One region of the Zobellella aerophila genome, then DNA from elsewhere that is predicted to be linked to it. Evidence: predicted binding sites of a transcription regulator. Region 1 holds the regulator's gene; each other region holds the start of a gene.

Region 1 (7,516 bases):
GATGGTCTGGGTCAGGGCCTGCAGGTGTTCAAAGTCCTGATTTTCATCCGTGTCTCCGTTGGGCAGGGCCTGCAGCAGCATGCCCGCCGCCGTCGGTTGAGCGGCGGTCAGTTCGGTAAACAGCCAGATGCGGGTGTTCAGCTGTTCGGACTGGGCAAAATAGTTTTCCAGGCTGGCGGCCAGGGAGTCCGCATCCAGTTCTATGATGCCCTGGTAGCGCTCCCCTTCATCCGGGGTGATGGTAATGGCCAGGTAGCCCTTGCCGACCAGCTCGGCGAGTTTGTCGCTGTTGGGTACCTGGCCTTCCCAGCGGGCCACGCCGCGCAGCTGTTGCCGGTGGTCGCCGTTGATCACCGCAAGCTTCACAGGACCATCGCCCTGCAGCTGGACCGTGATATGCCCTTCAAACTTGAGGGTGGCGGTCAGCAGGCTGGTGGCGACCAGCAGCTCGCCCAGCAGCCGCTGTACCGGCGCCGGGTAGTCCTGGGAAGACAGTATCTGCCGGTAGCTGTCGCTCAGGCGGACGAGCTCGCCCCGTACCTGATAGTGATCGAAGAGGTAACGATAAAGCTGGTCATTGTGTGTCATATAGGCAGTCTCACTCACCCTGTTTGATTTTCAATAAGGTACGTCGTTGTTTCTTATCCGGTTTGCGCTCCGGGCTGGGGGCAAACTGGCTGTTGAATTTGCGGGCCTCGGCATTCTGCTCCCGTTTGACCTGGCTTTGGGCTGTTTCCTCATACAGGGCTTGTGCCGTCTCGGCCTTGCCCCTGACCTCCGACAGCACCAGTACTACCACCTCTTTTTCATCATGACCCTGGCGCAGGCGGAGATGGGCGCCGACCTCGACCAGCTTGCTGGGCTTGGTCCGCTGACCGTTATAGTGCACCTTGCCCCCGTCTATCATGGTCCGCGCCAGGCTGCGGGTCTTGTAGAAGCGGGCGGCCCATAACCATTTGTCGAGCCTGACCGGCTTGGTTTCTGTCGTCATCTCGCATTCTCATGCTAAAGCAGACCAGGATTATACCAGATGAGCCAGACTAAGGCGTAGAAGTGGCGTAACATGGCGATGTGTGCGGAAGTTTGTTATTACTTGCAGTAACCTCTCTTTATGGGCCAAGGCGCGGAACAGGGCATGAGTGACGAGAAACAAAAACCTCAGATACTGAACACAGAACTGGTGGCTGAAAGCCGATTATTCAAGGTCGAAGCGGTTCATCTGAAATTCAGCAATGGTGTCGAAAGAGTCTATGAGCGAATGCGCAGCAGCGGCCGGGGCGCGGTCATGCTGGTACCCATGCTCAATGACGACACCCTGTTATTGATCCGGGAATATTCCGCGGGCACCCACAGCTATGAGCTGGGTTTTCCCAAGGGCCTGATCGATCCCGGTGAAACCGCCCTGGAGGCGGGCAACCGGGAGTTGATGGAAGAAATCGGCTATGGGGCGCGCACCCTGCTGCCGATGAAGCAGGTGTCCCTGGCGCCCGGTTATTTCGGCAGCCGCATGGATATCTTGCTGGCCCGGGATCTGTACCCGGAGCAGCGGGAGGGGGATGAGCCGGAGCCGCTGGAAGTGGTGCCCTGGCCCATCGACCAGCTGGCGCAACTGATGGCGTTGCCGGAGTTCAGCGAGGCCAGGAGCATTTGTGGCCTGTACCTGCTGCAAGACTGGCTTAGAAGAGAGGAAGCATAATGGATGCTGATGCCTTACTGCCAGGGGTCAAGGCCGCCGCCCGGGAAGCCGGCAGGCTGATCCTGTCCCTGTATGACAGCGGCCACTATCAGTCGGAACACAAGGATGACGACAGCCCGGTGACCAGCGCCGATCTGGCGGCCCACGAGTATCTCGACAAGGCATTGCGGGCCCTGGCCGATATCCCGGTATTGTCCGAGGAAGGGGGCGATATCAGCCTGGCAGAGCGGCAACGCTGGCCCCGCTACTGGCTGGTGGACCCACTCGACGGCACCCAGGAATTTATCGCCGGCAGCGGTGATTTCTCTACCATGATCGCCCTGGTGGAACAGGGCCAGCCGGTATTGGGCATGGTCTATGCGCCCGTGCATGATCTGATGTATTACGCGGTACGCGGCCATGGTGCCTTTAAAGTAACCGCCGGTGGCGAAACGGTGCAGATCCATGCCCGGCATCATGATGCCGTACCCTTGACCCGTTTGCGGGTGGCGATCAGCCGGCGCCAGGATGTGCAATGGGTCCGTTCCCGTTTGCATACGAGTCTGGACTGCCAGCTGCTGCCCCTGGGCTCCAGCTCGTTGAAGTCCTGCCTGGTGGCGGAAGGGGGGGCCGACTGCTATATCCGTATCGGCCCCACCGGCGAATGGGATACCGGCGCGACCCAGTGCATAGTGGAGGAGGCGGGGGGGCGGCTGCTGGATTTGAGCCTGGAACAACTGAGCTATAACCGGCGCGAGAGCCTGATCAATCCCAATTTTATTACCCTGGGTGATGCGGGGTTGCCCTGGCAACAGATGCTGGTGCAGCCCGAGTAAGGGCCCCCAAAAACATCGCCGCCGCAGGCCAGGGCCTGCGGCGGCGATCTGTTGTCTGCCAGAGGGGGGCGGTGGCGGAGCTCAGTGGTCCTGCTTGGTCAGCTTGTCCAGAAACCCCATGGCAAAGGCCGACAGCACAAAGGTCAGGTGGATCACCACATACCAGAGCAGCTTGCCGTCCGCGATATTCTGGGCGTTCATGAATACCTTCAGCAGATGGATGGAGGAAATGGCGACGATGGAAGCCGCGACCTTCATCTTCAGGGAACCTGAGTCCATCTTGCCCAGCCAGTTCAGCTTTTCCTGGCTTTCGTCTATGTCCAGCTGGGAGACGAAGTTCTCATAGCCGGAGATCATCACCATCACCAGCAGGCCGCCGACCAGCGCCATATCGATCAGCGACAGTATCACCAGGATCAGATCCGCTTCGGCGATGGCGAAGACATGGGGTAACAGGTGAAAGATTTCCTGGAAGAACTTGATCGCCAATGCCAGCACCGCCAGCGACAGGCCGAAATAGATGGGCGCCAGCAGCCAGCGGGAGGCATACAGGAGGTTTTCGACAATACGTTCCATGGTGGTTGAGTGCCTTGTTATTATTCTTCGTCGGCGGCGTAGTCTTCGATCTCTATGCCCAGCTCGGTCATGATGGCCCTGGCCCGGGACGGGATCTGGTCGGGCGTATCTTTACGCAGGTCTTCGTCTACCGGCAACGGCTGGCCGGTATAGGCATGCAGGAAGGCTTCGCACAGCAGCTCGCTGTTGGTGGCGTGACGCAGGTTATTGACCTGCCGGCGCGTGCGCTCGTCGGTGAGTATCTTCAACACCTTGAGCGGTATGGAGACGGTGATTTTTTTGACCTGCTCACTTTTCTTGCCATGCTCGGCGTAAGGGCTGATATATTCGCCGTTCCATTCAGTCTTCATTATCCACCTATTTACAGGTTAAAAATCCGGACCAGATTGTAACCCTTGCACTTTATATTGGCAATCCAACGGCAAAGCCTTATGGACGTCTGGAAGCCTTGACGGCTTTTATTGCCTGGGGTAATGTGGCTTCCCTTGGAAAACTCTATATGCCTAACAGCTGCCAGCAGTGCAAAGGAGCGGATATGCCAGAATACCAGACTCAGACCCATGCCGTACGTACCGGTATCGACACAGACACCCAGCATGGTGCCGTGGTGCCGCCCGTATATCTGACCAGCACCTATACCTTTGCCGATTTTAATCAGCCGCGCCAGTTCGACTATACTCGCTCCGGCAACCCCACCCGCCAGACCTTGATCGAGGCCCTGACCAAGCTGGAAAAAGGCGCGGGCGCCGCCGTAACCTCCACCGGCATGGGAGCCATCAACCTGATCATCACCTCCCAGTTGCAGGCCGGCGATCTGCTGCTGGTACCCCACGACTGCTACGGCGGCAGCCATCGGCTGTTCAATGCCCTGGCCAAGAAGGGCAACTTCCGGGTGGAATATGTGGACCAGACCGATGCCGAGGCGCTGACGGAGGCCCTGGCCAAAGGGCCCAAGATACTGTGGATTGAAACCCCCTCCAACCCGCTGCTGCGGGTGGTGGATATCGCCGGCCTCTGCGCCGCCGCCAAGGCAACCGGGGCGCTGACGGTGGTCGACAACACCTTCCTGTCACCGGCGCTGCAGCAGCCGCTGACCCTGGGTGCCGATCTGGTGGTGCACTCCACCACCAAATACATCAATGGTCATTCCGACGTGCTGGGCGGGGCCGTGGTGGCCGCCGATGCCGAGCTTGCCGAAGAGCTGCGCTGGTGGGCCAACTGCCTGGGGCTGACCGGTTCGCCCTTCGACAGTTATCTGACCCTGCGTGGCCTGCGCACCCTGGGTGTGCGCATGCGTCAGCATTGTGAAAATGCCGAGGCGCTGGTGACCTACCTGCAAACCCGGCCCGAAGTCAAAGCCATCTATCATCCCAGCCTGCCCGGCAACCCGGGTCACGAGGTGGCGGCCCGTCAGCAGTCCGGTTTCGGCGCCATGCTCAGTTTCGAGCTGGATACAGACGAAACCGGACTGAAAACCTTCCTGCAACAGCTGCAGCTGTTCTCCCTGGCCGAATCCCTGGGCGGGGTGGAAAGCCTGATCGCCCATCCGGCAACCATGACCCATGCGGCCATGGATGAGGCGGCGCGCAGTGCCGCCGGCATCAGCAACCAACTGCTGCGGGTGTCCGTGGGCATCGAGGATGTCCGGGATCTGATCCATGACCTGGACAACGCATTCAAGGTATTGGCGGGATAATGAGCAGCTTTCAGCCAGATCCCGGCCTGCACCGTCGGCCGGTACATAAATTCGGTGGCAGCAGCCTGGCCGACAGCGCCTGTTTTCACCGGGTAGCCGGTATTATCGGCCGGCTGCAACAGCCCGATGCGCTGGTGGTGGTGTCGGCCTCCGGCAAGACCACCAACCGCCTGATCGAGTTGCTGAACCTCTTTACCAGCGGCGACAGCGCCGCCCCCGAGGCGCTGTCCGGGTTACATGCCTTTCAGCAGGGGCTGATCGAAAGCACCCTGGGCGAAGCGGGCTCTGAGCTGGTGGCGGCCCTGGATGACGATATCCAGACTATCGCCAGCGTGCTGGAACACCAGCGGCTGGACGAATACACCCGCAACCAGATCCAGTCGTTCGGCGAACTCTGGTCTTCCCGGCTGCTGGCCGCCTTGCTGGCGGGGCAGGGCATACCCGCCGCCAGCCTGGATGCCCGCCGCTTCCTGCAGGTGTCCGGTACGCCGGTGCAGGTGGACGAGGCGGTCTCCCGGCGGCGGCTGGCGGAGCTGCTGGCCGAGCATCCCGACCGTATCCTGGTGGTGACCGGCTTTATCGCCGCCGACAGCGTGGGCCGCACCCGCTTGCTGGGACGCAATGGTTCCGACTTCAGCGCCACCCTGCTGGCGGCGCTGGCGGACAGCAGCCACACCACCATCTGGAGCGATGTGCCCGGGGTGTTCAGCGCCGACCCACGGCGGGTGAAAGAGGCCAGCCTGTTGACCCGGTTGTCGTTGCCGGAGGCGGCCGAACTGGCCCGCCTGGGGTCTTCCGTATTGCATAGCCGTACCCTGGGACCGGTGGCGGCCAGTCGTCAGCAGCTGATGCTCAGGTGCAGCTATCATCCGGACGACGGCCATACCCGCATCCTGCGCCAGGCCCGCCGTGCCCAGGGCGCGCGTATCGTCACCTCGGTCGACGATACCGTGCTGCTGGAGCTGAGCATTCTCGGCAATTACCAGGCCACGGTCGAGGCCCTGACCGAGTGGCTGGGCCGGCGCGAACTGGCCCCCCTGGCCAGCAAGTGCAGGCCGGACAGCAAATTATGGCAGCTGGCCTATACCCGGGAGCAGGCGGGGCAGGTGTTTGAGTTGTTGCGGGATCATCAGCCGGCCGGTGGCTTCGAGGGTCTGCAGGCGAAGGACGGCTATTCCCTGCTGGCGCTGGTCGGCAAGGGGGTGACCGAGCAGGCGGAGCAATGCCTGCACTTCTACCATGCGCTCAATGAGCAGCCGCTGGAATTTATCCAGCCCGGAAAGAATGGCCTGAGCCTGGTGGCCGTGGTGCGCAAGATGGTACTGGATCCGCTGTTGATCCGCCTGCACCAGAGCCTGTTCAGCCGCCCCAAACGGGTGGGGCTGGTGTTGTTCGGGCGGGGCAATATCGGCCAGGCCTGGCTGAAGCTCTATCGGCAGCAGAAGGAACGGCTCGAACAGGAGCTGAATGTGGCGCTCACCCTCTATGGGGTATTTGACTCAAGCGGCGCCATGCTCGCCAGCCAGGGGCTGGAGCTGGAACAGGTGCTGGATGATTTTCAGCCGAAGCGGGTGGCCTGGCCGGACTGGCTCGAAGATCTGGAAGAGCATGGCTTCGACAGCCTGATCGCCCTGGATCTGACCGCCTCCGACGGCTTGGTGCAGTATTATCCGGCCATGGTGCAGCAGCATATCCACCTGATCGCCGCCAACAAGCTGGCGGGCGCGGCGGAGCAGGACAGCTACCTCAGGCTCAAGCAGACCCTGAGCGAGCACAAGGTCCGCTTCTTGAGTAATGCCACCGTCGGTGCCGGCCTGCCGGTGCAGAGCAGCCTGCGCATGCTGCAGCAGTCGGGTGAGCAGATCAGCGCCATCAGCGGTATCTTTTCCGGCACCCTGAGCTGGCTGTTTCAGCATTTCGACGGCAGCCGGCCCTTCTCCGAGCTGGTGCTGCAGGCTTGGCGGCAGGGGCTGACCGAGCCGGATCCACGCCAGGATCTCAATGGCCAGGATGTGAAGCGCAAGCTGGTGATCCTGGCCCGGGAAGCGGGTTTCGACCTGGATCCGGGCCAGGTCCGGCTCGACACCCTGGTGCCCGAGTCACTGGCCGGGCTGGACAAAGGCGGCTTTATCGAGCGGATCCAGGAGCTGGATCAGCCCTTGGCCGAGGCCCTGGCCCGGGCCCGGGAACAAGGCGGCGTGCTGCGCCACGTGGCGCGCTTTGCCGCCGACGGCGAGGCCAGCGTGGGCCTGGCGGTGTTGCCGGTCGATCACGCCTTCGCCCATCTGCGTCCCGGTGACAATATTTTCGCCATCGAGACCCAGCACTATCGCCAGAATCCGCTGGTGATCCAGGGCCCGGGTGCCGGACGGGAAGTCACCGCCGCCGCCGTGCAGGCCGATGTCTGGAGCCTGCTGGCTAGGCTGTAAGATCAAGGCCTCCCTACCGTCAGCGGGTGGCTCCCCCTCGTGCCGCGCAGCCGGACCGATGATGCCGGTAGCGTCAACAATAGGGTCCTTCTGCCCGGAAGCCGGCCTTCCCGCTATTTATCTTTCCCATGCCGCCCTGCGGACTGCCCTTACGGCCGCGGATGGGGTACTGTAGACACCCTTGTATTTGTTTTTTGAATACAGTCTCGCCTTTGGTAAACAGTGTCTTGGTCGCCGGGAGCCGGCGGCTTATGTCCCGATAACCCTTTTTGCAGGAAGCAGGCCCTATGCGATTTACCCTGAA
Region 2 (7,516 bases), on a different contig from region 1:
TGACGTAGGGCGACTCCTTGTCTTCCACGAACAGGCCGTCACGGGAAGGCAGCAGATCGATTTGCGAAGCATAGGTGGTATTGATCACCGCCAGCGCGACATCTTCCAGCGAGCGGGGCAGCTGAGGTGCTTCCAGCTCGATGATCTGCAGGTTTTTGGGGTTGGCCGTGATGTCCAGGGTGGTAGCTTCCAGACCGGCTTCGTCACGCACTTCGATCAGGCCCTGTTGTTCCAGCAACAGCAGGGTACGGCCCAGGTTGGTCGGGTCGTTGGGTACGGCGACTTTAGCGCCGTCCGCCAGTTCATCCAGCGACTGGATCTGTTTCGAGTAGCCGGCGATGGGATAAACAAAGGTGTTGCCCACGGGCACCAGGGTGTAGCCCCGGTCGGCGATCTGCTTGTCCAGGTAAGGCTTGTGCTGGAAGGCGTTGATATCCAGGTTGCCGTCGTTTAGCGCCACATTGGGGGTGACATAGTCGCTGAATGACACCAGCTCTACGTCCAGGTCGTATTGCTCTTTGGCGACGCGCACGGCGATTTCGGCCACCTGTTCTTCGGAGCCGGCAATCACCCCCAGGCGCAGCGGCTTGGCCGCTTCTTCCTTGGCGGTTTCCTTGGTTTCTTCTCCACAGCCGGCGAGGGCCAGGGCGGAGGCCAGTACACCGACGGTGGCCAATGATTTAAATCCCAACTTCATGACAGAGCTCCTTAAGATGATTTAGCGATGATCGACATGGGTGACCAGTCGTTCGCCGATACTTTGAATGATTTGTACCAGAACCACCAGCATCACCACGGTGATCAGCATGATTTGCGGATCGAAACGCTGATAACCGTAACGGATGCCCACGTCCCCCAGGCCGCCGCCGCCGATGGCGCCGGCCATGGCGGAGTAGTTGACCAGGGTAACCAGGGTGATGATGATACCGTTGAGCATGCCGGGCAGGGCCTCGGCCAACAACACCTTGGTGATGATCTGGCTGCGCTTGGCGCCCATGGCCTGGGCCGCCTCGACCAGGCCGTTAGGCACTTCCATCAGCGCCCCTTCCACCAGGCGGGCGACGAAGGGAATGGCGGCGACGGTCAGTGGAACTATGGCCGCGACCGTGCCGATACTGGTGCCGACCACCAGGCGGGTAAAGGGAATGATGGCCACCAACAGGATGATGAAGGGAATGGAGCGGCCAATGTTGATGATGGTACCCAGCACCTTGTTGAGGGCCTTGTTTTCCCAAATCTGCCCGTCTTTGGTGACATGCAGGGCGATACCCAGGGGGATGCCCAGGACACAGGCGATGGCGCCCGAGCCGAAGGTCATGATCAGGGTTTCCCATAAGGCTGACAACAGCAGATTAATCATGGCATCGGACATAACCGAGTAACTCCACCTGAATTTTATGTTCTTGAAGATAGGCGATGGCCGCCTGGGTCTGTTCTGCCTCGCCGGCCAGCTCGGCCAGCATAAAGCCGAATTTGACCCCACCGGCATATTCGATATCGGCGCTGAGGATAGTCACATCCACCTCGAAGCTGCGGCTTAATATGGAAATCAGCGGCGAGTCGACGGTTTCACCGGTAAAGCCCAGGCGTACCAGGGGCAAAGTATTTGCTGCCGGCTCCGTCGTCAGCCGTTGCTGATATTCATCGGGTATTTCCAGATGGATGGTGGAGGCGATAAAGCGCCGGGCCAGCTCGGTTTTGGCATTGGCAAAAAACCAGGATACCTCGCCCTGTTCGATCAGCTCGCCGTCGTTGATGATGGCGACCCGATCGCAGATGCTTTTGACCACCTGCATTTCATGGGTGATCAGCAAGATGGTCAGGCCCAGCTTGCGGTTGATATCCTTGAGCAGGGTAAGGATGGACTGGGTGGTCTGAGGATCCAGCGCCGAGGTGGCTTCGTCACAGAGCAATACCTTGGGTTTGGGAGCCAGTGCCCGGGCGATCGCCACCCGCTGCTTCTGGCCGCCGGACAGGGCATTGGGGTAGGCATTGGCTCTGTGGCTCAGGCCGACCAGCTCCAGCAGTTCATCCACCCGCTGTTTGATGGCCGCCTTGTCCATGCCCGCCAGCTCTAGGGGCAGGGCCACATTGGCGAATACGGTGCGGGAAGACAACAGGTTGAAATGCTGGAAGATCATGCCGATCTTACGACGGCTCCGGGCCAGGGCACGGTTGTCCATGCCGGTCAGCTCCTGACCGTCGACCACCACAGAGCCCTGCGTCGGGCGCTCCAGCATATTGACGCAACGGATCAGGGTGCTTTTACCCGCCCCCGACTCACCGATTACGCCCATGATCTGGCCGGCTTCGATCTCCAGATCGACCGTTTTCAGGGCATAGACGGCCTGGTCACCGTCGCCATATTTTTTACTGATACCGCTTAGTTTTATCATCGGAGGTAAACCCTTCCGGCCTTGTTATTCACTGCTATAACAGATGAGAGTAGAGACACGTCATGCAAGCATAACGAATAACAGTGGATGCTAAGCCGTCTGGACGTCTGAGTCAATGTAAATTTCCCTGCCTGCCATCGGCCGTATCAGGCTGGTGCGTATCTTGCTATCTTTATTCCTAATGAGATAGGGTAGGCTTAGGTCTCCAGGTTCGGCTGGTAGCCTGAAGTTGCAGCTCGCCAAAGATCCAGATGGGTGCGTGTTCGACTCGGGCTGTCTTGAGGCAGGCGCCTGAGCCGCAGCCGGCTGGCATGGATGTTTTCGGCATATAAGGATACCTATGGGCCAGTACTTTCTGCGCCGGTTATTGTTACTGATACCTACCTTTATTGGCATTACCCTGGTGGTGTTCGCCATCACCCGTTTTGTCCCCGGAGGTCCGGTCGAACGCATGCTGATGCAGTCGCAGCTGGCGGGCAGCGAAACCAGTCAGTATTCCTCCAGCCGTGGCGGCCAGGTATTGTCGGAAGAGCAAATCGAAGAACTCAAGGAGTTTTACGGTCTGGACAAGCCGGTATTTGAGTCCTACTGGGAGTGGCTCAACAAGCTGGTACGGTTCGATCTGGGCCATTCGACCCGCTACTATGATCCGGTCTGGGAGTTGATCAAGGAACGACTGCCGGTGTCGGCTTTCTTCGGGATCAGCACCTTTATCCTCAGCTATCTGGTGTCCATCCCGCTGGGTATCCTCAAGGCGCTCAAACATAACAGCCGTTTCGACAGCATCAGCTCCATGCTGATCTACGCCGGTTATGCGCTGCCGGCCTACGTGGTGGGCATCTTCCTGCTGACGGTGTTCGCCTTCCAGCTGGGGTGGTTCCCGATGGGCGGTTTTGTCGGTGATGATTTTGATTATCTGGACGGCTTCTGGCCCAAGACGTTCAACCTGTTCCATCATGCCCTGCTGCCGTTGATCGCCTATGCCATCGGGGACTTTGCCGTGCTTACCATGACCATGAAGAACAGCCTGCTGGAAAATCTGTCCGCCGATTATGTACGCACCGCCGTGGCCAAGGGGCTGCCGTTTCACAAGGCGGTCACCGGCCATGCCCTGCGCAACAGCCTGATCCCCATCGCCAGTCATTTCGGCAATGTGATCTCGGTGTTTTTCGCCGGTTCTTTTCTGATCGAGGTGATCTTTAATATCGACGGCCTGGGTCTGCTGGGCTACGAGGCCGTGGTGGAACGGGATTATCCGGTGGTGATGGGCATACTGGCGATCACCTCGCTGCTGATGCTAGTGGGCAATATCTTGTCGGATATGTGTGTGGCGCTGGTGGATCCGCGGGTGCGCTTCGATGGCTAGCTTGATCTCGGAACTCACCCGCAAGAAACTACGCCGTTTCCGGGCTATCAAGCGGGGCTATTATGCCTTTTGCCTGTTTGCCCTGATGGTGCTGCTGGCGCTCTGTGCCGAGCTGTGGGCCAACAACCGGGCGCTGCTGGTCAAGTACGAGGGCCGGATCTATTTCCCTACTTATGGCGCTGTGATCACCGGCGATACCTTTGGCCTCGGCTATCGCTACGAAACCAACTACCGGGAGCTGAAAAAGGTGCTGGCCGAACGGCCCGACGACTGGGTGCTGCTGCCCCCTGTGCCCTGGAGCCCCTATGAGCAGGATTACAGCACCGGCAGCTTTCCACCCAATGCCCCCAGCCTGGAGAGCCGGCATTTCCTCGGCACCGACAATTCGGGGAGGGACATATTGGCCCGCCTGGTCTACGGTTTTCGTACCGCGGTCGGCTTCGCCTTTATCGCCCTGACCGCCAGCTACACCATAGGGGTCATCATCGGTTGCCTGATGGGATTTTTGGGTGGTAAGTTTGATCTTATCTTTCAAAGGTTTATCGAAATCTGGTCACAGGTACCCTTTTTATACGTGATCATGATACTGGTGTCCCTGACCCAACCCAACTTCACCCTGTTCGTAGCCATCAACGTGCTGTTCGGCTGGATGGGCATCACCTGGTATATGCGAACCCTGACCTACAAGGAAAAAGCCCGGGACTATATCCTTGCCGCCCGGGCCCAGGGCGCCGGACTGCTCCGTATCATCGTTCACCACATCCTGCCCAATACCCTGGTGATGATAGTCACCCTGGCGCCTTTTACCGTGGTGGCCAATATTTCTTTGCTGACGGCGCTGGACTATCTGGGCTTTGGTCTGGCGCCGCCGACCCCCAGTTGGGGGGAGTTGCTGCGCCAGGGGGTGAATAACCTGGATGCACCCTGGATAGTGGCCTCTGTGGTGACCGCCGTGTCCTTGGTGTTGATTACCGTGTCTTTTATCGGGGAGGCTATCCGGGAAGCCTTCGATCCCAAACATTTTTCGCGTTATGAATAGGCAGGGAAGATGATGAAAAAGCTCATGTCGATAATCACAGTGTGGTGCTGTGCCTTCGGTCTGCTGGCCGCGGAACTGCCGGCCGGCCTGCAATGGGAAACCAATAATGAGGATCCCATCTTCGCCTCTCCCGAGGCTAAGCGGGGGGGGGTGTTCAACATGATGATGACCAGCTTCCCGCTGACGTTCCGCACTGTGGGGCCGGACTCCAACGGCGGCTTCCGTTCTTTTGTGCTGGAAAACCAGCTGGGCCTGTACAGTATGCACCCGGATACCGATAGGCCGATTCCGGCACTGGCCACCCACTGGGCCTTCGGCGATGATCACAAGACCATGTATTTCAAGTTGAATCCTAGGGCGCGCTGGTCCGATGGCCAGCCGGTGACCGCCGATGACTTTCTATTTGCCCTGGAATTCATGCGCTCGGAGGTAATACGGGCGCCCTGGTATAACAACTACTACACCGAAGAAATCGTTGATATCACTAAATATGACGAGCACACCATTTCGGTGACCGCGGGCTCGCCCAAGAGCCGGCAGGAGTTGCTCAATACCGTCGGCCTGACTCCTCAGCCCAGGCATTATTATGAAATGAGCGACGATTGGGTGCGCAAATACAACTGGGCCGTGGTGCCGGTCACCGGCGCCTATGTCATCGATGAGGTGAAACGTGGCCGCTTGATCGGCTTCAAGCGACTGGATGACTGGTGGGGTAATGAACTGACCTATTATCAGCACCGCTTCAATGTCGATGAGATTCGCCTGACCGTGGTGCGGGATCTCAACATTGCCTATCGCCATTTCCTGCGCGGCGAGGTGGATACCTTCGGCCTGGTGTTGCCCGAATGGTGGCATGATAAGACGGACACCCCGGAATATCGCAATGGCCTGATCAACCGTATCTGGTTCTATAACGATATACAGCAAGGTCCCCAGGGCATTCACCTGAATACCTCTCATCCCAGGCTGCGGGATATCCGGGTGCGGCAGGGCATCGCCCATGCCATCAACATGCAGCGCATGCTGGACACCATCTTGCGGGGGGACTATGAGCGGATGCATACCTTCGGCACCGGCTACGGTGATTTTATCGACTATGATATTCGTGCCCGGGAGTTCGATATCACCAAGGCCCGAGCCCTGTTTGCCGACGCCGGCTACGACCGCCAGGGGCCCGGCGGCATCCTGATGAATGGCGAGGGTGACAGGCTGAGCCTGGCCCTGACCTATACCACCCAGGAACACACATCCCGGCTGGCGATACTGCGGGAAGAGGCGCGCAAGGCGGGGTTGGATCTGCAGCTGAACCTGGTGGACGGGGCGACTGGCTTCAAGGTGATGCTGGAGAAAAATCATGAAGCCGCCTGGTTGGGCTGGGGCGGCGGCGGCCTCTATCCCCAGTACTGGGAGTTTTTTCATTCGGTCAATGCCGACAAGCCCCAGACCAACAACCTTTTCAATATCAGTGATCCCCTGCTGGATCAGCTGGTTGAGAGTTACAGGATCACCTTCGAGTTACAGGATAAGGCCAAGATTTCCCGGCAAATCCAGCGACGGGTAGATGAGCTGGCGATTTTTATCCCCGGCTATCAGGTGCCCTATACCCGTGAAGCCTACTGGCGTTATGTCAAGTTGCCAGATTCGAAAGGAACCAAGCAATCCCCCTCCTTGTTTTGGCCGATGGAAGGCTATCCCTACAGCACTGGGGGACTATTCTGGATTGATACGAAGCTGCAGGACGAGCTCAAGGCTGGCGGCAAGCAATATGAGTCGGTGCTGGAGGTGGTTGAAACCTGGCGGCGTAAGGAGTCCTGATGGGCCCGCTGTTAACGGTTGAACACCTGGCGGTCAGCTTTACCACCGAAGAAGGGGCCTTTCGGGTGGTTGATGACGTCAGCTTCTCGGTATTGCCGGGGCAGACCCTGGGGCTGGTGGGGGAGTCCGGTTGCGGTAAGAGCGTGACCGCCCTCAGCCTGTTGGGGTTGCTGCCCAGGCCGGCGGGGCGGGTGGTGGCCGGGCGAGCCCTGTTCCAGGGGCAGGATCTGCTGGCGCTGAGTGCCGAACGGCGCTATCACATCCGTGGCAACAAGATAGCCATGATCTTTCAGGAGCCGATGACGGCACTGAACCCGGTGCATACGGTGGGGCGGCAGCTGATGGAGGTATATCGATTGCACAGGCCCGAGCTCGGCAAGGCGGCGCAAAAACGGGCGGCCCTGGCGATGCTGCAGCAGGTGGGGCTGCCGGAGGCCGAGGCCCGGCTGAAGTCCTATCCTCACCAGTTGTCCGGGGGCATGCGGCAGCGGGTGATGATTGCCATGGCCCTCGCCTGTGAGCCGGACTTACTGATCTGCGATGAACCTACCACGGCGCTGGATGTCACCATTCAGGCACAGATCCTCCATCTCATTAAAGCGCTGCAGGAAAAAACCGGTATGGCGGTGATCTTTATTACCCATGATCTGGGGGTCGTTGCCCAGGTGTGCGACCAGGTACTGGTGATGTATGCCGGGCGCAGTGCCGAGCAGGCCGGTGTCTATGATATTTTTGAACGCCCCCTGCACCCCTATACCCGGGGGCTGCTGGCGGCCATCCCCCGCCTGAGCCACCCCAACAAGGCCATCCTGCCCACCATCAAGGGCCAGGTGCCCTCTATCGAGGAGCAGGTGAGCGGGTGCCGTTTTGTCAACCGTTGTCCCCACGCCACCGCCAAAT
Region 3 (7,516 bases), on a different contig from region 1:
CTGGGTAAAACCACTTGGCCCGAACTGCAGTTGCATGCGGTGGCCACCCTCAAGACGGTGGATTTCGGGGATTTTCTGCTAAAGGGGATACTCGGCTTCCTGCTGTTTGCCGGCGGATTGGGCATCAACCTGTCGGCACTCAAAACCCAGAAATGGGAAATTACCACCCTGGTTATCCTGGGAGTATTGCTGTCGACCATGGTCGTGGCCGTCGGTCTCTGGCTGCTGGCCTTTATCGCCTCCATTCCCCTGCCCTTTGTCTATTGCCTGTTGTTTGGTGCCCTCATCTCACCCACGGATCCCATCGCCGTGCTGGCAATCGTCAAGAAGTTGGGCGCACCGGAACAGATCGCCATCCAGGTTGAAGGCGAGTCGCTGTTTAACGATGGTATCGGCCTGGTGGTATTCCTGACCATCTTCGCCGTGGCCTTCAACGGCCATGAGACCAGCATGGGCTCGGTACTGGCCCTGTTCACCCATGAAGCCATCGGCGGCATTCTGTTTGGCGGCCTGCTGGGACTGATGTCCCACATCATGATCAGCGCCACCGATGATGGCTCCATGGAACTGCTGATGACCCTGTGCATACCGACCGCCGGCTTCGCCATCGCCAATATGCTGGGTGTATCCGGCGCCCTGGCCATGGTGGTCGCCGGCATCATGATCGGCAACTGGACCCGCCATACCGGCTTCAGCGAGCAGAGTCAGAAGTACCTGGATCATTTCTGGCACCTGATGGACGAATTCCTCAACGCCCTCTTGTTCCTGCTGATCGGCCTGGCCATGCTGCTAGTGCAATTTCACTGGCAGGCCTGGATCCTGGTGCTGCTGTCCATACCGCTGGTACTGGCGGCCCGCTTTGTCAGCGTTGCCGTCCCTTACCTGGGGTTCCGCCGCTTTCGCAGCTACAACAAGTATTCGGTGCGCATCCTGACCTGGGGCGGCTTGCGCGGCGGCTTGTCACTGGCCATGGCGTTGTCGATCCCGGCCGGCATCAAGCTTGGGGCCAACGGCCAGGTGGAGCTGCGCGATCTGATCCTGATGATGACCTACGCCATAGTCATTTTCTCGATCATAGTGCAGGGCATGACCATCACCCCCATGATCAACAAGGCCAAGGCGCTGGAAAAACCCAGCGAATTCGGCTAGCACATAGCGCTGGTATCGATAAGGGCCGTGGCCCGGCGAAACCCATGTTTCCCGGGCCCCGTCACTGAGGGCCTACACACCGGCGGAAAGTATCGTCAGTAACGGGTCAGGGTCTGGCCCTCGGCGCTCAGGGTACGCAGGTCGTAAGGGGTCAGCTGGTAGACATGGTAATTCAGCCAGTTGGCGAACAGCAGATGGCCGTGGCTGCGCCAAGTCGCCTTTGGTGCATTATCCGGGTTATTTTGCGGAAAGTAATTTTCCGGGATGGCGGGCTCAAGGCCGGCCGACAGATCACGCAGATACTCACCATGCAGGGTACCCGCATCGTACTCGGGATGGCCGGTGACAAACACCTGCCGCCGATCCGGACTGACCGCCAGATACACCCCCGCCCGCTCCGACGCCGCCAATATATTCAGATCGGTGCGCTCCTGAATAAGCTCGATCGGAAAGTCCGCATAGCGGGAGTGAGGAGCCAGAAACACATCGTCAAAACCCCTCACCAGTGGCTCAAACTCAGCCAGCTTCTGATGTTCGTAGACACCGGACAACTTCTCCAGCCGGGTCTGCTTATCGACCCCATAGAGGATTTTCAATGCCGCCTGTACCGCCCAGCATAAAAATAGGGTGGAGGTCACATGGCTTTTCGCCCATTCGATCACGTGCTCTATCTTGTCCCAATAGAGCACGTCGCAGAAATCGGTCAGTCCCAGGGGAGCACCGGTGATAATCAGGCCGTCGTAATACTCATCCTTGATCTGCTCGAAATCATAATAAAAGTTTTCCAGATGAGATTGAGGCGTATTCTTCGAGGCCCTGTCATCGATGCGCAACAGATCCACATCTATCTGCAAGGGCGAGTTAGAGAGCATCCTTAACAACTGGTTCTCGGTTTCTATTTTTTTTGGCATCAAGTTAAGCAGCAGTACCCGCATGGTACGGATATCCTGATGGGCAGCACGGGACTCCGTCATCACAAAGATATTTTCCTGAGTCAGGACATTGGCCGCGGGCAGGCGATCCGGGATCTTGATGGGCATGTGCTTACTCCCTGAGCAGTATCGGTAAAAAAGTCTAGACATCCAGAAATCTACAACAAAGGGGTGGCGGTTGTCATCCCTGACATGGGCGGGATCGGCAAGTTGCGCTAGAATCCCGGCAGACCCATAACAAGGACACCATAATGAACCCAGTGATTGAATTGGTGAGTACCGGCGACGAAGTACTGACCGGGTTGATTACCGACACCAATGCCGGCTGGCTGTCCCAGCAACTGCTGGAGCTGGGCTGGCAGGTCAGACGCCGCTTTACCGTTGGCGATGACAAGGCCGATCTGGTGCAGCTGTTCGAGCAACGCAGCCATGAAGCGGATTTGATCATCGTCAACGGGGGCCTGGGCCCTACTTCCGATGATATCAGCGCCCTGGCAATGGCCGAGGCCGCCGCAGTGCCTCTGGTGCTGAACGAGCACTGGCTGGAGGTCATGCGAGCCAAATACGGCGCCCGCAACAGGCCCATGCCCGAAAGCAATATCAAACAGGCCATGTTGCCTGCCGGCGCCGAGGTCATCGACAACCCGCTTGGCACCGCCTGTGGCTTTGCCGTCAAACTCAACCGCGCCACCTTTATCTTTACCCCGGGGGTGCCGTCCGAACTGAAAAATATGATGGCTGCAGAAGTCACGCCCCGCCTGGTCCGGCTGTTTGGCCGACAGGGCGCCAGCGAGGTACGCCGCTTCTTCCTGTTTGGCCTTTCCGAATCAGGCTTGAGCGATCGCCTGGACAGCAAAGCCTGGCAGCCGGGAATTACCCTGGGCTACCGCGCCAGCCTGCCGACCATAGAGGTCAAGCTGATCATCGAGCAGGCCTCGCCTGCCGCCGTGCAGCAGGCAGAACAACAGTTGCTGGACGAGGTGGGCAGACACCTGCTGGCAAGGGGGGAGCTGGATTTCAAGACCAGCCTGGGCCCCTTGCTGGCCAACCAGGCCCTGACCTTGTTTGAGGAGGCCAGCGGTGGCCGGCTTACGGATACCATCAGTACCATCACCCCCGAGTTTGAAGGCCATTACCTGTGCGGCTTACCTGACGAAGCGCGTGATTTAGCAACATGGCTGCTGGGCTCCAGCCGGGAGCTGGCACTGGCCATCGGCGCCGAAGGACCCCAGGGCGTCCCCCTGGCCCTGCTCACCGCTGGCGGATGCCATGCCCAGACGCTGAGAGTCCAGTTTCGCGATCCGCTCTCCCGCCGCAAACTGCTGGCCTTCGCCGCACTAGACATGCTGCGCCGCCATCTCAGCGGGCTGGAAGTGATGGTTGACTACGATATCCTGCCCTGCAGCGAACGTCTGATACTGGCATCCTGACACAAGGGGGCCCAGCCCCCTGTATAGCAACTAGCCGAGTCGGTTAAGGCGGATCAGTATCCTCATCACCAAACCACTCATCATATTGACCAGCCGCCCGGACAGTGGCGTATGGAATAACCAGGCCCCGGTTAGCAGGGCCAGGGGCACCGAGCCACAGAAAAAGTCGGTAAACCAGTGGGCACCGGACAGCATCCTGGGCATGGCCAGCATCAGCACCAGGGGCATCACGGCATATAGATAGCGGCGGGGAAAACGGTAACAGATGAATAACAGGAAAGTGGCAAAGCCGATACCGTGATCGCTGGGAAAAGCGTCCCCCGAGGCATCTTTTGCCTTGATATCCGGCACCAGCAGACTCACCCGGGCTGCATTCTCATGGCTCAGGGTCGGGCTTGCTCTCTCGATAGGCAGGGCTTTACCCACAGCGGCCTGGATGGAAAAGGCACCGGCCATGATCAGCAACAGACACAGTAGCCGCACTCGCTCAACCCAGGATAGCAACCAGGCGAAACGGAATACAAACAACATCATCAACAATGCCACGGCACCGTCTATCCAGCGTTGATTGATAAACGCCACCCCCTCGGCCCAGCCGGGAACGCGGGTCAGCAAGTCATTAAAAAACCAGAAAACACCCTCATCCAGCGCCTGCCAGTAACCGTAGAACCAGGAGAAAAATAATAAAAACGCCAGGCCGTGGAGTATGCCGAAACCTTTAAAATCCCATGCCATAGAGAGTATTGTATGCGGTTGATAAGAAGCGCTACTTATAGCAGAAAAGATGACAGTTAGCCGACCATAAAAAGCCGGCTAACGCCGGCTCCTCTTGATTACAACAGCTTGGCGGCCAGCTCCCGCTGGCGGGCCTTGAGTGCCTCTATATCAAGGTTACAAATGGCACCATCTATAACCCGCCACTTACCGGCCACCATCATGCGGTCGGCACGATGGGCCCCGCAGAGCAGCAGCGCGGCCAGCGGATCACCGGCGCCAGCGAACTGGATCTCATCCAGCTTGAACAGAGCCAGATCCGCCTGTTTGCCCACCGCCAGTTCACCTATGTCATCCCGTCCCAGACAGGCGGCCGAACCGCGGGTGGCCCATTCCAGCACCTTCTGATGGGTAATTCGACGGGCGCCATAGCGCAACCGCTGTAACAGCAAAGCCTGCCGCACCTCCAATATCATATTGGAGCAGTCATTCGAAGCCGAACCGTCCACGCCTATTCCCACCGGGCAGCCGGCCGCTTCCAGATCCAGCGTCGGGCACTGGCCCGAGGCCAGCAGCATATTGGAGGATGGGCAGTGAGCAATACCGACGCCGGCCTTGCCCAGCCGCCGGATTTCCTCTTCATTGAAATGGATACCATGGGCCAGCCAGACCCTGTCGTTCAGCCAGCCGACCGATTCCAGATAATCGACCGGCCTCATCCCGAACATTTTCAGGCAGAACTCGGTCTCATCGTGGGTCTCGGCCAGGTGGGTATGGAGTTGTACCCCATAGCGGGTGGCCAGTTCGGAGGACGCCTTCATCAGCTCGGAGCTGACCGAAAAGGGAGAGCAGGGTGCCAGCGCGACCCGGCTCATGGCGCCGGGTTCAGCACTATGATAACGGCGGATCAGCCGCTCGCTATCAGCAAGAATCGTGGCTTCCGACTGCACCGTGGATTGGGGGGGCAAACCACCCTGCTCCTGCCCCAGACTCATGGAGCCTCGGGTCAAATGTACCCGCACTCCCAATCGTTCGGCCTGGGCAAGCTGGATATCAATCGCATCTTCCAAGCCCTGGGGAAACAGGTAATGATGATCACTGGCGGTGGTGCAGCCCGACAGCAATAGTTCCGACAGGGCCAGCTGTGTTGAGACTTCTACCATTTCCGGATGCAGCCTGGCCCAGACCGGGTATAAAGAAACCAGCCAGGAAAACAGTTCCTTGTTTAAGGCTACCGGATGGGCCCGGGTCAGGGTTTGATAGAAATGATGATGGGCGTTCACCAGCCCAGGTAACAGCACATGTTCACGGGCATCAAAGGTGGCATCCACCGGCAAGGTGGGTTGCTGGCCGGCAGCGACCAGTTCGGCAACCTTACCCTCTTTGATAACCACACCACCGGAATAGGAGGGACTCAGTGCGGCAAGCGGGTGTTTAATCCATAAAGCGTTGGGGTTTTGCATCAGACTTTCGACTCCATATTAATGAAAGTTGGCATCACCCGGATGTAAAAAACCCTGACGCACAATCCGGGAAGGTACGTCAGGGTATTGAGCCTGCTGATCAACAGGCAGCAATGGGGTCAGGCATCCTGGCCTGCGCTAGTTAACTTTTTTTTTGTGTCCACCGGCGCCTCCTCCTCGGAGTGCTTTATCGCCTCGTCCTTGATGTTCTTAGGCAAAATAATGCTCAGCAGGATGGCTGAAATAGCACCGGTTGCAACAGGAGAACTCAGGATGTTGGCCACGGTTTTGGGCAGTTCCTGTAACACCGTGGGCACAGTGGACACCCCGATACCCAGGCCGACGGAGATAGCAACTATCATCATATTGCGACGATCCAGCTCCGCATGGGAAAGTACCCGGATACCAGCCACCGCCACAGTACCGAACATGATCAGGGTTGCACCACCCAGCACCGGCTTGGGCATTTGTTGCAACACGCCTCCGATGACCGGGAACAGGCCCATAATCACCAGAATAGCCGCGATATAGATACCGACAAAACGGCTGGCCACCCCGGTCAGAGCGATAACACCATTATTCTGGCTGAAGGTGGTGGATGGCATACTATTGAAGGTGGCGGCAATCATGGAATTAATCCCATCAGCCAGTACGCCACCACGAATACGGTTCAGGTAAACGGGTCCTGCAACCGGCTCTCTGGAGATAGTGGAGTTAGCCGTCAGATCACCCGTGGTTTCCATGGCACTCACGCAGAACAGTATGGCCAACGGAATAAAGGCGGCCAGATCAAACTGGAAGCCAAACTTAAAGGGCATGGGGATCGACACCAGCGGCAGGCTGCTCAGGTGAGAAAAATCCAGGCGCCCCATGAATAAGGCCACAACCATACCTAGCACCAGACCAATCACAACGGCCGCCAGACGGATCATGGGATTACGGGAACGGTTGAGCAGGATAACACTCACCAGCACAATCCCTGCCAGCATCAGGTTGTCCAGGGCTCCGAAATTCTCAGCCCCAAAACCGCCACCTATATCAGTCATCGCCACCTTGATAAGAGGAATACCGATCAGGATGATGATAGTGCCGGTCACCACGGGGGTAATGATATTCTGCAGCTTATGAATAAAGCGGCTCAGGAAAATTTCGATAAAAGCGGCACAGAAGCTAACACCAAATATAGTGGCCAGGATGTCTTCCGGCGTGCCACCACGACTCTTTACTATCATTCCGGCCGATAAGATAGCAGTCAGAAATGCGAAGCTGGTGCCCTGTAAACACAGCATTCCCGCCCCCACCGGACCAATGCGTCGGCATTGGATAAAGGTCCCGACACCGGAGACCATCAACGCCATACTGATCAGATAGGGCACATGCTCACCCAGGCCCAAAACGCCCCCCACGATCAGGGTCGGCGTGATAACCCCAACCAAACTGGCCAGCACATGCTGCAGCGCGGCGAAACAGGATGGCAAAAATCCAGGTTTATCATGCAGAGAATACAGCAAGTCATGGTTCTTGCCGGTTTCCTTGGTTACATCTTGGGTCATAACAGATCCTTTGTTAGTTCTCGCCAAGGCTGAAAATCCCTTGGCAGTGTGACACACCTAGTATGAATCAACTTTCACGTCACGGGTTGATCGCTCGTTTTTATCTTCCTGCATAGCCCGTCGCTTGGCAGCAAGCCCACTTAATAATACATCAACAGATACAAGGATGTTAATTTATTTTTTAAAATATGTACACAATGTCAAAAAATATATATCCATTAAAATACACCAAGTGCATCCAAAATAGGAAGCCGTACCGACACAAGCCTCGATCT
Region 4 (7,516 bases), 220 kb from region 1:
GAGGCGGGGGATCTGACCCCGTTGTTCAGCGGCTATTTCGATACCAAGATCGGCGCCAAGCGGGAAGTCGGGGCCTATCAGACCATAGTGTGGGAGCTGGCGCTGCCGGCTGACGCGATCCTGTTCCTGTCGGACATTCACCAGGAGCTGGATGCCGCCGAAGCCGCCGGCATGCAAACCTGCCAGCTGATCCGCGGCGAGCCGGACCCCGCCAGCCATCACCATCAGGTGAGCCGTTTCGATGAAATCAGCCTGACAGCCAAGGAGTGACCATGAGTGTCTTAACCGTTTTTGCCGACAACAACCCGGCCCAGCCCCTGTTTTCCAGCCGGGATGGCGCCGCTATCGCCACCGAACTGGCGAAGATCGGGGTGAATTTCGAACGCTGGCGGGCCGACCGCGAGCTGGCCGCCGATGCCGATAACGCCACCATCCTGGCCGCCTATCAGGCCGAAATCGATCGGCTGGTGGCGATGGCCGGTTATCAGAGCTGGGATGTGGTCAGCATGCAGCCGGAGCATCCGGATCGGGCGGTGTTTCGCGAGAAATTCCTGTCCGAGCACACCCATGGCGAAGATGAAGTGCGTTTCTTCGTGGAGGGGGCCGGGCTGTTCTGTCTGCATATCGAGGGCAAGGTGTATCAGGTGCTGTGCGAGAAGCATGACCTGATCTCGGTGCCGGCCAACACCCGCCACTGGTTCGATATGGGCTCGGCCCCGCGCTTCACCGCCATCCGCCTGTTCAACAATCCGGAAGGCTGGGTCGCCCAGTTCACCGGTGACGGCATCGCCGACGGCTTTCCCAAGCTGGATTGATAGCATTCACAGGCGATCTGCCGTAACCGTAGAGAGGCGGCAACAGGGCCGCCTCCGCCGACACGCCATGGAGAAATGACACCGATGGTTTCAACCTGCTGCGAGGTGACCACGCCGGTGTCCCGCACCCAGCCACTGATAAGCTCGGCCGGGGTGAGATCGAAGGCGGGGTTGAACACCCGCGCCCGCTCCGGTGCCCATTGGTAGCCGAAAATAAAAATAACAAAAAACGTTCCCACTTATTACAAAGTGGGAACGTTTCGTCATTGGTTGCAGTTGTGTCGTCAGCCGTACTTCAGAAAATAGTGTTGAACCTTAATAGTGGATTTGGACGTCACAAATAAACTATTACCAAGCGACGGCCGCGCCGTCGGTACGGGGCTAGGTCCCAGCACAAAGTGTTCCGCTCTCTGAGTCACGCAAGATAATCCGGCCTCGACCGAGGCTCAGCGAATCTGTGCGTTTTATGACATTATGGCCTCTACACATAAGCGCTTGATCGCTCTCGTGTAAAAAGCCACGTCTGCCCTCTGGGCGCGCTTGCTGTTACTGCTGTAACCGGGCGAGATCAGCGGCATTCATCAACTGAAGAATGGAGTTAATGAATCCTTCCAGTGCCCGCAGTGACAGGCCAAAGAAGACCTTGAGCATGAGGGCGGGTTGCTGATGTTGTGCCGCGCTTTGGCCATCTGTCTGCTCTTGAGTTCATTCGTCAGGCGATCAGGTCATGGGTGAGACAGATAGTTCACTGATTTAGGAAACAACGCCCTAGGCCGAGAGTTCTCTGCGGAGGATTTCTGCACCTGCACTTAAGGCATTTAGCTTGCCTCTTGCTACCCGACGAGATAAGGGTGCCATGCCACAGTTGGTACAAGGGTAGAGCTTGTCGGCATCTACAAACTCAAGTGCTTTTCGCAGAGTATTGGCTACTTCCTCTGGCGTCTCAATGCTATTGGTTGCAACATCAATGGCCCCTACCATCACCTTTTTACCTCGAATGAGTTCAAGCAGTTCGATTGGGACACGAGAGTTGTGACATTCTAAGGATATAATATCGATATTAGACTTTTGCAGTTTGGGAAAGACCTCTTCATATTGTCTCCACTCAGAACCCAACGTCTTTTTCCAATCCGTATTGGCTTTGATGCCATAACCATAGCAAATATGTACAGCAGTTTCACATTTAAGGCCTTCAATGGCTCTTTCTAAAGCTGCAATCCCCCAATCATTTACCTCATCAAAAAACACATTAAATGCAGGCTCATCAAATTGGATAATATCAACACCAGTTGCCTCTAATTCTTTGGCTTCTTGATTGAGTATTTTGGCGAATTCCCAGGCTAGTTTTTCGCGACTTTTATAGTGGTCGTCATAAAGCGTATCTATCATAGTCATGGGGCCTGGCAGCGCCCATTTAATGGGTTGCTTGGTTTGCTGACGTAAAAACTTGGCATCTTCAACAAAAACCGGCTTGTGGCGACTTACTGCGCCAACGACCGTCGGTACACTCGCATCATAGCGATCACGAATTTTAACAGTCTTACGTTTTTCGAAATCAACACCGCTAAGGTGCTCAATAAACGTAGTCACAAAATGTTGGCGCGTTTGCTCGCCGTCACTGACAATATCAATACCTGCTTGTTGCTGCTCTTGCAACGACACACGTAAAGCATCGTGTTTACCATCAATCAATTCCTCTTCTTGCAATTTCCAAGGTGACCAAAGTGTCTCAGGTTGTGCAAGCCAAGAAGGTTTGGGTAAACTGCCCGCAGTTGAAGTGGGTAATAATTTCTTCATGAAAATACCTTTTTACATTCCCGTTAATTATAAAGCGCAATTGGCAGACCATTGCTCAAGAATAGATTGGTATGGCCTGATGAAATGCTTCTCAGCAAATTTACCCTGCTTAATACCTAACTTGCTACGTTCTTCTCGATCATAAATGATTTGAGTTAATGAATGATCCAGGTTCTTCAAGCTTGGTTTATAGCACTTTCCTGCTGCAGCGTTAGCATTATAAATCTCAGGTCGGTAAATCTTTTGAAAAGTTTCCATCGTGCTGATGGTACTTATAAGCTCAAGATTACTGTAATCATTAAGCAAATCACCAAAGAAATAAAAAGCCAGAGGAGCAACGCTATTTTGCGGCATAAAGTAGCGGACTTCCAACCCCATTTTTTTGAAATATTGCTCAGTCAAAGATGATTCATTTGGCTGGTATTCAACACCCAGTGCGGGATGCTGATTTTCAGTCCGATAATAGGTCTTGTTATCCGAAATACTGAGACAGATAACAGGGGGTTTAATAAAGTTTTGTTTGTAGGCATCTGAGTTCACAAAGCACTTGAAGAGTTTTCCATGCAGATCGCCAAAATTATCTGGAATGCTGAATTTTGGTTGATTCTTATTATGATCCAACAGCAATACGCTGAAATCATAATCTCGCACATAAGAGGAAAAATTATTTCCTACAATACCTTCAATACGTTTGTTAGTTTTGTGATCAACAATATTCGTTTTCAATACTTCAATCGTAGGGAAGGTATGACCCTTGCCTTCATTATCAATATCCATATCAACGGAAATTATTTCAAGTTCGACAGAATAACGATCTCCTTTGGGATTATCCCAATGCGCCAAGGCATTGAAACGATTGTCAATCATCTTTAAGGCGTTGCGCAAGTTCTCTTGGCGGCTCTCTCCTCTAGCCAAATTAGCAAAGTTGGTAGTAATACGCGTATTGTCTGAGGGCTGATAATTTTCATCGAAACCAATGCTGTTTATAGCAAATGTAAAGTCGTTACTCATCGTGATCTGGCATCCAATTTTCCGAGATAAAATCTGAATTTATTTATTGCTATTTCTGGGCTTACTTATTTTTTCATCGCCAAGCGGCACAGTCCTTCCTGGTTTTGTCTAATTAACAATCAATGGCAATGTTATCTAGAAGTCCAGATGTCTAGAGCTAAGCGTAGATATGTTATACAGGGATGGTTACATGAAAAATAATGATTTCATTTCATAAAAACATGAACAAAGCTCATGATTCGTTGTAAGCCAGCGGTCAAGCGGTATGCCACATTTACGGTGTGGGTGCACTTGCAGATGCAGCTGTATCCCGGCGGGTCAGGGTACGTCTATCAGCTGAAAAATGGCAGTATCACTGCCGGATAGCCTCTTCATCCATCCGAAAGGTCAGTAAACTGCGATTGACCAAGGTCAGGTTGTATTGCAGACAGTTGCCGATGTTGTGCCGTGCTTTACTTATCTTTTTATGCCTGAGTCCGTTCGTCGGTTGATCAGATCATAGCGGAGACAGATAGTTCACTGTATAGGAAACAACGCCACCTGACAGTAGCAGCAGCTGTATTAGTGAAAAGATGTGTGAGTTTAAATAACTGTTCCTAATTGTGCTATAGAAATCAGGATCGAACGCAGACACGCCGTAAACCCATCCTTGGGGGCTCCGCCGCGCCATCCCTGGCGCGGAGGGTCTGCTAATCGAATCCTGACTTCTGTCTCGAAATGTAGCGGTATTTGTATCAGTTATTTAAAGGCAAGACTGAGTAATTACCTGATGTGCTGAGCCTGAGCAATGAAATCACTCAGGTAATTAATCTGTTCTTCGCCTTTTCGCATTCCCAAAAAGATCTGTTTTCTAATCCCATGGTTACCGAACCGGAGGCTTTTAATAGCCATTGTTTTGGCGAATTCATCCACTAACCAACCAGGCAATGCACAGACGCCTCTGCCTGCTGCCACCATTTGCAACATGATTTCCGTCGTTTCGATGGTCTTGTGTTTTTTGACCGTGCATTTTGCGGGGTTTAAAAACTGACTGTAAATATCCAGCCGCGCAGGCTCTACCGGATAGCTGAATAAAACTTCTTCATTTAGCTGTTCAGGCATGATCGAGTTTTGTATGGCAAGGGGGTGAGATGCCGAAACGACGAGTCTATGTTCATAGTCAAATACCGGTATAAACGTCACCTTAGGTTTATACAAGGGATCAGGTGTGACGAGGATATCTATTTCGTAGCTATGCAGGGCGCCTAGACCACCGAACTGAAATTCCTGCTTCACGTCAATGTCAACGTTTGGCCACTTTTCAAGATAAGGTTCAATCACTTTTAACAGCCATTGATAACAAGGGTGGCATTCCATGCCGATGCGAAGTGAACCCATTTCGCCTTTCGCTATCTGACGCAATAGAAGTTCAGTGTGTTGAAATTGCGGCAATACCCGATTGGCAAGAGTCAAAATTTGTTCACCTGCATTGGTAAGGCACAAGTTTCTACCTTCTTTTTGCCAAACAGGTGTTTTGATCTGGCCTTCTAATTTTTTAATGCTATGACTCAATGCAGACTGGGTTAAATTTAACGATTCAGCAGCCTGGGTTAAGGTTCCTTGCTCTTTTATTGCTGCCAGTACTTCAAGGTGAAACCGCTCCAACATAACTTAACTCCGGTCTTTAGCACTTAATAATATGAATATAATTCATGATTTATTGAAAATATATCATTATTTTCATTGTTTAAATGTCGTCAATGCATATCTAGAAGTATTTTTGATGCAAACTAATTGACGTTGTTGATCAAAGCAGAGCCGGGACAGTCTATCCCCATTGGGGTAGATGCCTTTAACTGGTCGGCTGACGAACAGGCATACCGAGCCCGATGACTTTGTTCATGACCTTCACGTCGCCGAGGCTTGACCGGCGTTGAAGGGGGTTGAGCAAGGTGGGCAAGACCTCGTTATCCGCCGCATTCTCCAGGCTGATTTCAGCAACGATGACCTTGTGGGTGTACGCATCGACAGCAAGGTGCAACTTACGCCAGACACGGCGCTTGTCCTGCCATGCTTGCGCTTACAGATGCTGCTGCGGGGTGACCACGCCGGTGCCGGCACCCGGCCACTGATAAGCTGGCCGGAGTGACATCGAAGGCAGGGTTGAACACCTGCGCCCGCTCCGGTGCCCATTGACAGCCGGAAATTAGAATAACAAAAAACGTTCCCACTTATTGCAAAGTGGGAACATTTCGCCATTGGTTGCAGTTGTGTCGTCAGCCGCCCTTCAAAAAATAGTGTTTAACCTTAATGGCTGACTTGGACGTCACAAATAAACTATTACCAAGCGACGGCCGCACCGTCGGTACGAGGTTCGGTCCCGGCACAAAGTGTTCCGCTCTTTGAGTCACGCAAGATAATCTGGCCTCGACCGAAGCTCAGCGAATCTGTGCGTTTTATGACATTATGGCCTCTACGCATAAGCGCTTGTGCAAGATGATCAGGAAAATGGGGCTCAACTTCAACGGTTCTTCCTTCAGTCCATTTCCAGCGAGGCGCATCGAGCGCCGCCTGCGGATTGTAATGTTCGTCCAGCATGCTTGTGATGACCTGCACATGACCTTGTGGTTGCATAAAACCACCCATAACACCAAAGGGACCAACGGCTTGGTTATCGCGGGTAATAAACCCGGGGATAATCGTGTGATATGTCCGCTTCCCCGGTTCCAAACAGTTCACGTGCTCTGCATCCAGGGAAAATGACCACCCACGGTTTTGCAGGCTGATACCTGTACCGGGAACGACCACTCCAGACCCAAAACCTTTAAAGTTGCTCTGGATAAAAGAAACCATATTCCCATCGGCATCGGCAGTGGCCAAGTAGACGGTTCCACCTTGGATGGGGTCTCCTGGTTGAGGATGCAGGGCTCTGTCACCGATCTCTGCACTACGCTGCAGAGCGTAATGGGGGGAAAGTAGTTCCTTCAAATCGACTTGCATATGTTCCTGTTCGGTGATGTAGCGAAAGCCGTCCACGTAGGCCAGCTTGGTGGCTTCGATACGCCGATGTAATGTTTCCACTTCGTCATTGGAAGCGTTCATGCCCTCCAACATATTCAATGCCATCAAGGCAATCATGCCGGAACCATTGGGAGGCATTTCCCAGATGTCATAACCACGGTATTTGACACTCACAGGCTCAACCCACTCAGCTTTGAAGGCGGCCAGATCGCTCTCGCGTAAAAAGCCACCATGCTCAGCCGCATGGGCAGCAATTTTGGCGGCCAGCTTGCCATGATAAAAATCTTCGGCGTGACTCTCTGAGATCGCACGTAATGTGTTGGCATGATCGGGGGCTTTCCATACTTCACCTATACGTGGGGCTCGTCCATCGATACTGAATGTGTCAAACCAAGGTCTGAATACGGCATCATCGTAAGCACTATAGGCCGCATGTGCCTCTTCCCACATCTGGCTAACCACGGGTGAAATAGGAAAGCCCTGTTCAGCAATGTCGATGGCCGGAGCAAGAAGCTGTTTGAAAGGCAACTTACCGAAACGTTGGGACAAGGCTGCCCATGCAGCCGGCGCCCCTGGAACTGTAACGGGAATCCAGCCATGGGTTGGCATCTTTTCATGGCCTAAGGCACGAACCGCCTCCCGTGAAATACTTTTCGGTGCTGGACCGCTGGCATTCAGACCATGCAATTCATCATTGACCCAGACAATTGCGAAGGCATCACCACCAATTCCATTGGAGGTAGGTTCAACCACTGTAAGAGCAGCAGCGGTAGCGACCGCAGCATCTATAGCATTTCCTCCCTGCTTAAGAATATCCATTCCTACTTGAGCGGCTAACGATTGAGAGGTAACTACCATTCCTCGCTGACCATAGGTAACCATTCGACGAGAGG

Evidence for each region. The regulator MetJ, encoded in region 1, represses methionine synthesis genes. The targets are predictions, from matches to a motif close to AGANNTCTAGANNTCT.
Region 2: a site for MetJ is predicted at 2,490-2,505, ahead of metN (methionine ABC transporter ATP-binding protein MetN). Genes of this name have one in related genera too.
Region 3: a site for MetJ is predicted at 2,218-2,233, ahead of metA (homoserine O-acetyltransferase MetA). Genes of this name have one in related genera too.
Region 4: a site for MetJ is predicted at 3,761-3,776, ahead of ABD806_RS12135 (DUF1852 domain-containing protein). Genes of this name have one in related genera too.

The regions. Positions count from the first base shown of each region.
Region 1 covers NZ_BAABCX010000003.1:349,421-356,936, forward strand. Annotated here, with positions in the region: gene hslO (Hsp33 family molecular chaperone HslO) at 1-588, opposite strand, end outside; gene hslR (ribosome-associated heat shock protein Hsp15) at 599-991, opposite strand; gene nudE (ADP compounds hydrolase NudE) at 1,136-1,696, shown strand; gene cysQ (3'(2'),5'-bisphosphate nucleotidase CysQ) at 1,693-2,511, shown strand; gene ABD806_RS13245 (TIGR00645 family protein) at 2,593-3,087, opposite strand; gene metJ (met regulon transcriptional regulator MetJ) at 3,108-3,437, opposite strand; gene metB (cystathionine gamma-synthase) at 3,623-4,783, shown strand; gene metL (bifunctional aspartate kinase/homoserine dehydrogenase II) at 4,783-7,212, shown strand; gene ABD806_RS13265 (LysR family transcriptional regulator) at 7,500-7,516, shown strand, end outside.
Region 2 covers NZ_BAABCX010000008.1:107,274-114,789, forward strand. Annotated here, with positions in the region: gene ABD806_RS17370 (MetQ/NlpA family lipoprotein) at 1-697, opposite strand, end outside; gene ABD806_RS17375 (methionine ABC transporter permease) at 719-1,372, opposite strand; gene metN (methionine ABC transporter ATP-binding protein MetN) at 1,353-2,396, opposite strand; gene ABD806_RS17385 (ABC transporter permease subunit) at 2,737-3,762, shown strand; gene ABD806_RS17390 (ABC transporter permease) at 3,755-4,801, shown strand; gene ABD806_RS17395 (extracellular solute-binding protein) at 4,811-6,616, shown strand; gene ABD806_RS17400 (ABC transporter ATP-binding protein) at 6,616-7,516, shown strand, end outside.
Region 3 covers NZ_BAABCX010000002.1:821,783-829,298, forward strand. Annotated here, with positions in the region: gene ABD806_RS11455 (cation:proton antiporter) at 1-1,149, shown strand, start outside; gene metA (homoserine O-acetyltransferase MetA) at 1,245-2,189, opposite strand; gene ABD806_RS11465 (molybdopterin-binding protein) at 2,333-3,511, shown strand; gene ABD806_RS11470 (phosphatase PAP2 family protein) at 3,542-4,246, opposite strand; gene ABD806_RS11475 (8-oxoguanine deaminase) at 4,345-5,688, opposite strand; gene ABD806_RS11480 (nucleobase:cation symporter-2 family protein) at 5,808-7,241, opposite strand.
Region 4 covers NZ_BAABCX010000003.1:128,397-135,912, forward strand. Annotated here, with positions in the region: gene mtnC (acireductone synthase) at 1-270, shown strand, start outside; gene ABD806_RS12115 (1,2-dihydroxy-3-keto-5-methylthiopentene dioxygenase) at 273-815, shown strand; gene ABD806_RS12120 (hypothetical protein) at 900-1,022, shown strand; gene ABD806_RS12130 (methionine synthase) at 1,584-2,612, opposite strand; gene ABD806_RS12135 (DUF1852 domain-containing protein) at 2,640-3,623, opposite strand; gene ABD806_RS12140 (LysR family transcriptional regulator) at 4,386-5,270, opposite strand; partial or broken gene ABD806_RS12145 (transposase) at 5,530-5,681, opposite strand; gene ABD806_RS12150 (gamma-glutamyltransferase family protein) at 5,943-7,516, opposite strand, start outside.